3 regions of the Cytobacillus sp. C11.1 genome follow, and region 3 is predicted to be linked to each of the others. Evidence: riboswitches for the same ligand, from Rfam matches in the RefSeq annotation. Region 3 holds a riboswitch; each other region holds the start of a gene.

Region 1 (3,274 bases), 1.9 Mb from region 3:
CATCATGCTGACAAATTTGCTGCAGGTTTCCTATCAATTTATTGACAGTTTGTGGGTCGGAAATTTGCTTGGAGCTAATGCTTTGGGAGCCATAGCGGTTTCAGGGACTGTTATTTTTACTGTGCTCTCCTTTATTATCGGGATTAACAATGCTACTTTGACCATTTTGTCTCAGCAAAAGGGAGGAGACAATGAAAAGGGGCTTAAGAGATATTTAAATGCCTTCGTCGTGATTTTAACAGTCTTATCCATAGGACTCGGCTTGGCAGGATTTTTATTTTCTGAAAAAATATTGGTCTTCATGGGGACTCCTGCGGGAATGATTCCAGACGCAGCAGCTTATCTGCAAATTAATTTTCTCGGCATTCTGTTTTTATTTGGCTATAATTTTCTCGGCACTGTACTTCGTGCTCTGGGAGACAGTAAAACCCCATTATACTTTGTGTTCATTGCGGTGATTCTGAACGCAATTTTGGATCCGCTTTTCATTTGGACCTTCAATCTTGGAATAGAAGGGGCTGCGTATGCAACCATTGTATCACAGGGACTAGCTTTCCTGGCTGGCATAGTGCTTATTCTCCGCAAAAATCTGGCACCATTCACCATGCCTTCATGGCCGCAGAAGGAAGAGGCAGCATTAATTTTCAAACTTGGCATTCCATCTGGTCTGCAAATGACCGTTATTTCAGCTGGGGTTATGGCCATTATGAGTGTTGTCACATCGTTTGGGGGAGATGTGGTTGCCGGATTTGGTGCAGCACAGCGGATTGACAGTATCATTATGCTCCCGGCTATGGCTTTGGGGACTGCTGTGAACAGTATGGCAGGGCAGAATATTGGCGCTAATGAATGGGATCGCGTTCACAAAATTGCTCTTTACGGAGTGATTTATAATCTTGTATTTATGCTAATCATCGCTTTGCTAACGGTATTGTTGGCCGAATATGGAGTCAGCCTGTTTATCCAGGAAAAAGAAGCGCTGGAGTACGGAACTGAGTATTTAAAAATGATTGCTTTCTTTTATCCATTGCTTGGTATTAATTTTATCCTGAATGGGATAGTAAGGGCTTCTGGAGCAATGTTTCAGGTGCTGGTACTCAACATCATTTCTTTCTGGGTTCTGCGCTATCCTTTGACATATCTTTTTTCAAAATTTATGGGGGAGAATGGCATTGCTGCAGGCATGGGTGTCAGCTTTGCCATTAGCAGTGTAATTGCATTTATTTATTATCGATATGGCAAATGGAATGAGCAAAAACTCTTTGAGGAAGGTAAATAAACACTTTTCATAGATTAGAAAACAATATATAATAAAATGGAATAATTTGATAACGTTACCACAAGGGGAGCATTTTGCTGAGAGTGAACACTTTGCTGTTCTGACCCTTTGAACCTGTTAGATAATGCTAGCGCAGGAATGTGGACTAAAAGGCAGATGGGATCACTCTGCCTGCTTGTTCTCCTTTGGGGTATCGTCATACTTTTGAAGGGGATTTTTTTATGAAAAAATTAAGCTTGGCGGCGATGATTGAAGCATCCTTTTTCGCAGCATTTGCGATTATCCTGGATTTTTTGCCATCTATTAAACTTTCGCCATCGATATCTATCTCTGCTGCCATGATTCCGATTTTTGTACTGGCATTCAGATGGGGCATTAAAGTAAGCTTTATAGCAGGCTTATTATGGGGCATCCTGCAGATTGCGATGGGTGATGCATGGATTGCTACACCACTGCAGGCTTTTATTGAGTATTTTGTTGCTTTTGCTTTTATAGGAGTAGCTGGTTTGTTTTACCTTCCAATCCAAAAACAACTTCGCAATGAGAACAAGAAAAAGGCACTTGGCTGGATTGTATTGGCCATTTTTGCAGGAAGCTTCGCCCGCTATTTCTGGCATTTTATTGCAGGTGTTCTCTTTTTCGGAAGCTATGCACCAGAGGGAATGTCACCAGTTCTGTTTTCCTTCCTGGCAAATGGCGCAACCATGCTTGGAGCAGCCATATTATGCTCCATCCTGGCGGTATTATTAATTTCATCGGCTCCAAGGTTGGTTATTCGAAAAGCTGATGGCAGCATCACAGTACAAAAGCGGGCTTCTTAACGATAGAACCTCTTGGGATCATCCATCCGAAGAGGTTTTTTTTATTGATGCGGGTAACGAACTCCTGAAAATTGGGTATATTACTCAAAAAGGAGAGTGATTGCCTTGTCAAATTCCTTGCAAGGAAGCATTATCTCTGGTGTATATGACGCGGAAGCCAGTGCTTTTGAAATTCATAAAGTTAAAAACTTCAACACCCAATCAGTCCTTAATAAAGTACAGTGTGAAAATTTGTACCGATACTTATCACTTCATGAAGATGATGAGGATGGACAAATCATTACATTATATGACCAAATGCCTCTAATGCTGACACGCCAGGAAATTTGCAGCTTAATGAAAGATCTGGAACAAATTAAGAAGCTATATCAATAGAAGAAACTAGCGTTTTGCTCAGGGCAAAACGTTTTTTCTTGCAAAAAATGTTTGACAATTTTGTGAACAAAGTTAGAATATTTAGTAAAAGGGGATGAAAATGATGAAGGAAACTCAGCTAAAAGTTATGCTCTTTTTTAAAAATATGGCAGGAACAGGTATAGTGATTGGGTTAACAGTCCTTATAGCCAGTTTTTTTGTAAGCGGTATCAATGGGGAATATATCTTTTCAATTGGATTAAGCGTTATGGTGTCTTCCATGTTGTTCTTCGGCTTTGGCCTATTTATTCATTTAATGGAAGAGATGGCGGAAGGAAGCAAGGGAATTAGATAGCTGCTAAATTTATGTTCTGAATGATGATATAAAACATAATTAAAAACCGGCTCCCTCGTTGAGAACCGGTTTTTCCATTTTTATTATAAGATTTTAGTGGGCATGGCCTGAGCTCAAAACCCAAATCGACCCTGCCACAATAACCACAGCCATGAAAACGCCGTAAAAGATATTAAGGACGTTCGTTTTGCCGTCTTCGCCTTCACGCAAATGCATAAACATGAAAAGCTGTATTCCGGCTTGCATGATAGCCAGGGAGCCGATGATCCACATAATCACTTTAAAAGATAAGTCTGTTTTTAAAGCAATACCTGCTGCACCGAAAGTGAGTATAAGTGAGAAAACAAAACCAATAACATGACTTATTGGGAAACCTTTCCTAGTCTTTTCCATTTAGCCCACCAACCCTTTTAAATATACAAATGTGAAAATAAAGATCCACACTACATCTAGAAAGTGCCAATA
Region 2 (3,274 bases), 2.0 Mb from region 3:
ATGATCAGGGCCATGGGAGTAATAAAAAATGTAAAAAATAAATTAATGATGGAATGATTGATCCACTCAGCAGTAATTCCTCTGAATGCCCAAAGTGTATGGTTATAATAAAGCATGTTGTAGGTCAGATTAATTGCAATAAAATACAAAACGGTAGGGTATTGTTTCTTCCATTGTGACCAATCTATAAAGCGGTAAGCAAATAGAATCCATACCACCACAACAAGTAGTAAATACATAGCTTCTCACCTTTCGGGAAATATATATACAGCTATTTCCAATTTATTTAAAAGTATTCATCTTTCAGAGGCTTTCCTTTGAATGGAATAGTATTTCTTTATATAATGTCTTTATTGTTTAGGAAAGGGAGATTATGATGCCAGAAAAAATGAATGCACCGGAGATAAAATTAATCGCTCTTGATATGGATGGAACTTTGTTGAATACGAATGACGAAATTCCAGAGGAAAACCGAGAGGCGATACGCGAAGCAAAGGAAAAAGGGATCGAAGTTATTCTAAGCACCGGCCGTTCCAGACTTACAGCCAGGGACCATGCGGACTCGCTTGAATTAAACTCCTATTTAATTACGGTCAATGGAAGTGAAATTTTTGGTCCGGAAGGGAATTTAATTTCGAGAACCCCAGTTGACTCTACTATAATGGAATGGATGTGGACATTATCTAAAACACATAAAACCCATTTTTGGGCTACCAGCTGCGATCAGGTCTGGAACAATGAAATGCCTGAAAATATCCATGACCATGAATGGCTGAAATTTGGATTTGATATCACTGATGATGAAGTACGGGAAATCATTCATAAGGAGCTCCAATCAAAGGGTGATCTGGAAATTACCAATTCAAGCTTAACCAATATTGAAGTGAATGCACTTGGCATTAATAAAGCAAAAGGAATCCAACAGGTTACAGAAATTCTTGGCATTTCCATGGAAAATGTGATGGCAATGGGTGATAGCTTAAACGATATTGCGATGATTGAGGAATCGGGATGGGGAGTTGCAATGGGAAACGCCCAGGACATTGTTAAAGAAACAGCAAATGCTGTGACTGCTTCAAATGATGAAGCTGGTGTTGCGAAAGCGATTCGGAAATGGGCTTTATAAGTTTTTCGAACTGGCAGGCACCTTGAGAAAAAATATTTCGTAAACCGCTTAAATGGTATTTAAGCGGTTTTACGCATAATTTCTGCTTCCAATTCAACCTCAACATTTCCTTTAATGGCCCTTGAAATCATGCAGGAAGCTTCAGCTTTTTTGGCCAGTTTCTGAGCGAGAGCGAAATCTCTCTCTGTGGCGTCAGTCTTCAGGATGATTATAGGCCGGTGGATAATTTTTTTGTATGTAATAATCCCATTGGTGACATCAACAATCCCAATGGATTCCATGGTCAAGTCTTCTTTTTTAAGTTTACTCCGTTCCATCATCGCTGCAAGCGTAATAATATAACAGGTTGCAGCTGCTCCTAATAGCATTTCATCCGGGTTTGTGCCAATTCCCGGACCATCCATCTCAGGCGGTATTGATACCTTCGTCTTTAGTTGTCCGGATTCTATTTTTCCAACATCATTGCGCAGGCCCGGCCAATGTGCTTTCAAGTAAAATTGATGTTCTGCCATAAGAAAACCTCCCAGGATACACTGCTATTATCGATATAAAGACAACGTCTAAATTGCACTTATTCACTACTATTAACGATATAGAGACAACGACAGAATTGCAAGACTTTACAGATTTCCATTTTCAAGCTAAGATGAAATCAGCCAACTAAATAGTTTTACTGCTAGGGGTGCCCGATGCGCGGGCTGAGAAAGAAACCGACCTGTTTTTTTACCCTTCGGACCTGATCTGGATTATGCCAGCGTAGGAAAGTAGTAATAGCGGGAACGATCATTCCTTCTCATTTATTATTCTGCCAGGTCCATTGATGGATCTGGTTTTTATTTTGTCAGAAAATAAGCCAATAACTAGGTTGGACACATTCATGAAAAGGGGAATTCAGATGAAACTTCAAGACCAAATTGTGCTCATCACAGGAGGGAGCAGAGGCTTGGGCAGGGAGACGGCCAAAGCTTTTGCAAGAGAAGGTGCGAGGGTGGTTATTAACTATTTTCATAGTGAAGAGAAAGCTTATGAGCTGCAAAGTGAAATTGGTGAACGTGCTATTGCCATTCAAGCAGATATCCGGGACAAAAGACAGGTTGTGGAACTGTTTGAAAAAGCGAAAAACCACTTTGGAACACCCATAACGACTATTGTTAATAACGCACTTGTAAACTTTCAATTTGACCCTGTTTCCAAAAAAGATGCAGAAACGATTGGATGGGAAGACTTCCAAATCCAGCTGGAGGGCGCTGTTCGAGGAGCTTTAAATACCGTTCAGGCTGGCTTGGCTGATATGAAACTAAACGGGTTTGGACGAGTCATTTCGATTGGCACAAATCTATTTCAGAACCCGGTTGTTCCGTACCACGATTACACGACCAGCAAGGCAGCCCTCCTGGGATTTACACGTAATATGGCTAACGAACTTGGGCAATACGGCATTACGGTAAATATGGTATCAGGTGGCTTATTAAAAACCACGGATGCAAGCGCAGCTACTTCAAATGAAGTCTTTGAAATAATTGAAAACTCTACACCATTGAAAAAGGTTACCGATCCGGCAGAGGCAGCTGATGCAATTGTATTTTTCGCATCTCCATGGGCAAGGGCTGTTACAGGCCAGAATCTTGTCGTGGATGGCGGACTTGTTATGAACTAATTGTGAGGGGGACTTATGATGAATATTTACGAGATTAGCAGTCTTTTAGAAAAAGTAAGAACCGCAAATCCGCTCGTACATAATATTACAAATGTTGTGGTAACCAATTTTACTGCCAATGGACTTTTGGCAATTGGAGCATCACCGGTTATGGCTTATGCGCATGAAGAGGCGGCTGATATGGCGAAAATAGCCGGAGCACTGGTTCTGAACATGGGAACTCTTACGGAAAAAGAAGTAAAAAGCATGCTGATCGCAGGAAGGTCAGCCAACGAGCATGGTGTTCCCGTAATCTTTGACCCAGTAGGTGTTGGGGCAACTCCATACCGTACAGAAACCGCCAAAAAATTATTAAAGGAATTAAATATTTCCATCATTAGAGGAAATGCGGCGGAAATAGCCAATGCCGCCGGCCAGCAATGGAAAATTAAAGGAGTAGATGCGGGGGAAAATCAGGGGAATACGACTGAACTTGCTGGAAGGGCTGCAAA
Region 3 (3,274 bases):
ACAATCAAAGATCTTATCGACAAGGATATTGCAGAAAACACAGACTTATATCCGCGTGTTAACGGCAAGCCGGATCCGAACATCGATTTCAGGCGTGTTCCTAATCAAAATGTGTATTTCAGCCGGTACGCAATATCTTTAACAACTAAGCTTATTCCTGGAGATACAAATAACCTTCAGCAATGGCAGCCCGGCGATATCGTTGTTTTCCTTTCTCCCAAGTTTGACCATGTTGCCATCATATCTGACAAACGGACAAAGGATGGCATTCCTTACGTCATCCATAACTCCACACCTTTTGCGGCCGAAGTGAAGCTATCTTCCTTTAAAACACCCATTACGGCGCACTATAGATGGAATTTTTGAAAAAAAAAGCCTGCCCTGCCGGTAAGCAGAAGCAGGCGTGTTATTGACAACTTTCTGGCTTTTTTCGAAACATAATTACGTTTTCTTATGATGTCACTGCTGTATTGCCAGCTGGCCACTCCTCACAGGTGTAAGCCATCTCCCAGAATCCAAGCTCCAGCTGGCAGCTTTTGCGATAGGCATCCTTCATTCGCTGCCTTTCTTCTGGAGATGCTGCTTCCGCAAGCTCATCCAAACGATTCCTCATATTCATGGTAACTGTTTCAACCCTTAAATTTGCATAGAAAGAAATCCACGGGTAAAAAGGATGGTCCTCATGCGGCTCATATTGCTTCATGAGCTCAAGCCCTATTTCCCAATAAGTCCAAGGGCAAGGCAATAACGCAGCGAGGATTTCGCCCATCCCGCCTGTATGGGCATGGTACATCATATGCTTGACATAATGGTCTGCCGTCGGAGGAAGCGGGAAGCCCTGCAGCGCTTCATATCCCACACCAATCTGCTGGCAGAAATTATGATGAGGGTGGATTTCGCTGTTCAGTACAAATTCAATTTGCTGATTGAAATAAGCAATATCCTTCCGCTCAGAAGACTTGGAAATGGCGATTCCGTATATATGCATAAAAGCATTCAAATACTCATAATCCGCTTTAATATAATGGGCCAGCGCCTCTTTCGGCACATCTCCTCTCCCGATCCCCTGTACAAACGGATGCTGAAAAATAAGCTGAAATAAATCATCATTTTCTTTGCGAAGAATATCTGTAAAAGTCATTAAAATAGCCTCCTAATTATTCAGAAGCTGCCGGGGAAAAAGCATGAGGAAAAAAGAGGTCCCCACCGCTTCCCTGCGCTGGCATTACCCAGATCAGGTTCCAAGGGACAAAGGAAAAAGCCTTATCTCAGCCGAAGCGCCCCTAGCAGTTTTCTTATTGTTTTATTCGTTCCTACCACTTCTTTTAACGAGTTTCGATGAAGCTGCTTCATACCTGCTTTATGAAACTGCTTTTTCCCGCTTATTTCGGTAAAGCTGCTTCATACTGCTCTTTGCCGCCGCTTCTTCTCGCTCCATCGGCTTCAAGCTCTCTGTTCCTCCGTTCAGAAACGCACGCCCTCTAAAAAATCACATATTCTGCACTAAATTTTTTTCCTTCACTTTAGCGAGTACCATCCACCCAATAGCCGCACCGGCAAAGCTGCTGACAAGGAATGGCGGTATAAAGAAGAATGCACCAGCTGCGCTTCCCATCAATATTTTTGCATACGGGACTGCAAACAGTGCTCCGATAATGCCTGTTCCCACTACCTCACCAACTCCAGCCCAGATTTTCCGGCCGAATTTCAGATAAAGCACGCCTGCCAAAAACGCGCCAATCATTCCGCCTGGAAATGCAAGCAGCGTCCCAAAACCAAGCAGGTTTCGCAGTAATCCGATCATAAACGCCACTCCCACTGCCGGCAGCGGCCCAAGTGTTACTGCCGCCAATACATTCACCGCATGCTGGACGGGATAGGCTTTGGCCACACCTGCCGGAAACCATAACAAATGGGAGCCCAGCGTTCCAATCGCCACAAATAATGCCATCGTCGTCAATAAACGGGTTTTATTCACCTTAACCTCCTTCCTCAAGGGCAGCCTGATCGCTTATCATGGAGAAAAGTATGTACATAAGAAAAGCGCAAGGCGCCTGGCGCTGGACAGTTATCGAAGTTCAAAGCTTATACTTTCTTTCCTTCAAAAAAAGCCAGATCCGCGAAAGGACCTGGCTTGGTTTAAGTATAAATGATTCGACATACCGTCAAAGCCTACTTCCCTCCGCTGGCATTAACCAGATCAGGTCTATAAGAGTCGGAAAGCTATATCGCGCTTCCCTCTCAGCCCGCACATTCGGGGCACCCCTAGTAGTTTCATAGATATTTAATTTGATAAGCTGCCTCAAGCTTAACAAATTATTCCGGGACTGTCATCATTCTTTTTGCTTAGATGCTTTTATCAATACATCCGATTAAACGGTTTTCAATATCAGCCGCAATGCTTTGAACGGATTGGTCATTGACGAGTTCAATCATGCTTGTCGGCTTAGGCATGCCAATTTTCGTTTTGCCGGCATCCTCATAAACTACAATTTTACAAGGCAAGAAATAGCCAGCCATTTTGTTCTGTGTTAATACGCGATGTGCTTCAAATGGGTTGCAAACTTCTAAAACACGGAAAGATTCATTATAGTCCAGCCCTTTCTCCTGCAGTTTTTCCTGGACGTTAAACTGCCAAAGGACCCCGAATTTTTCTTCCTTCAGGCTTTCTTCAAGCGAAGAAATAGCTTCATCAATCGATTTCTCGGTTTCTACTGTGTATTCGAACATGATTGCATCTCCTTTTGTATCGGTATTCTGGTGGATCGGCAAATCTTCAATTAGAATGTTAGCGTAACATCCGCATCGTTGGCAAATTCAAGGAATGTTACAGCTCCGCCAACCTCAATTCCATCTACAAAAGCTTCTTTTTCAAGTCCCATAACATCCATAGTCATCTGGCAGCCGATAAATTTAACGCCTAAATCCTGTGCCATTGCCACTAATTCAGGAATTGCAGGAACATTGGCTTTTGTAAAGCCCTCTGCAAAATGCTCTTTTCCTTCAGGCATTGGAAGCTGCTGGTATGCTTCTTTATGAATTAAGTTTAATCCTTCGAAAGTGAAGAAAATCGCTACTTCTGCATCTGTTGCTGCCGCCGCAGTCGCAATGTTGTACACCTTGTATGCATCAAATAATCCGCCGTTGCTTGCAATAATTGCTACTTTTTTACTCATCGTAATTCCTCCTGAAATTTTATTTTTGGGGACTTTTTAGACCCTATGTAAACTCTTTATACATTTACCCCTATAGGTATATTATTAAACATAGATTG

What was found. A riboswitch is a leader RNA that binds a small molecule or an ion and turns the genes downstream of it on or off. The one in region 3 is predicted to bind thiamine pyrophosphate.
Region 1: linked by a shared signal. The riboswitch ahead of thiT (energy-coupled thiamine transporter ThiT) and the one ahead of thiW (energy coupling factor transporter S component ThiW) in region 3 are both predicted to bind thiamine pyrophosphate.
Region 2: linked by a shared signal. The riboswitch ahead of AC3ZVC_RS17310 (3-oxoacyl-ACP reductase) and the one ahead of thiW (energy coupling factor transporter S component ThiW) in region 3 are both predicted to bind thiamine pyrophosphate.

What each region holds. Positions count from the first base shown of each region.
Region 1 is NZ_CM176935.1:3,531,281-3,534,554, forward strand. Features, by position in the region: gene AC3ZVC_RS17510 (MATE family efflux transporter) at 1-1,279, shown strand, start outside; TPP riboswitch at 1,333-1,435, shown strand; gene thiT (energy-coupled thiamine transporter ThiT) at 1,501-2,100, shown strand; gene AC3ZVC_RS17520 (hypothetical protein) at 2,197-2,475, shown strand; gene AC3ZVC_RS17525 (hypothetical protein) at 2,576-2,809, shown strand; gene qoxD (cytochrome aa3 quinol oxidase subunit IV) at 2,903-3,202, opposite strand; gene qoxC (cytochrome aa3 quinol oxidase subunit III) at 3,203-3,274, opposite strand, start outside.
Region 2 is NZ_CM176935.1:3,487,660-3,490,933, forward strand. Features, by position in the region: gene AC3ZVC_RS17295 (CBO0543 family protein) at 1-239, opposite strand, end outside; gene AC3ZVC_RS17300 (Cof-type HAD-IIB family hydrolase) at 377-1,126, shown strand; gene AC3ZVC_RS17305 (OsmC family protein) at 1,186-1,638, opposite strand; TPP riboswitch at 1,795-1,906, shown strand; gene AC3ZVC_RS17310 (3-oxoacyl-ACP reductase) at 2,022-2,783, shown strand; gene thiM (hydroxyethylthiazole kinase) at 2,802-3,274, shown strand, end outside.
Region 3 is NZ_CM176935.1:455,535-458,808, forward strand. Features, by position in the region: gene AC3ZVC_RS02335 (DUF1287 domain-containing protein) at 1-366, shown strand, start outside; gene tenA (thiaminase II) at 452-1,141, opposite strand; TPP riboswitch at 1,195-1,295, opposite strand; gene thiW (energy coupling factor transporter S component ThiW) at 1,490-1,978, opposite strand; TPP riboswitch at 2,161-2,277, opposite strand; gene AC3ZVC_RS02350 (DUF302 domain-containing protein) at 2,347-2,730, opposite strand; gene AC3ZVC_RS02355 (DsrE/DsrF/DrsH-like family protein) at 2,781-3,176, opposite strand.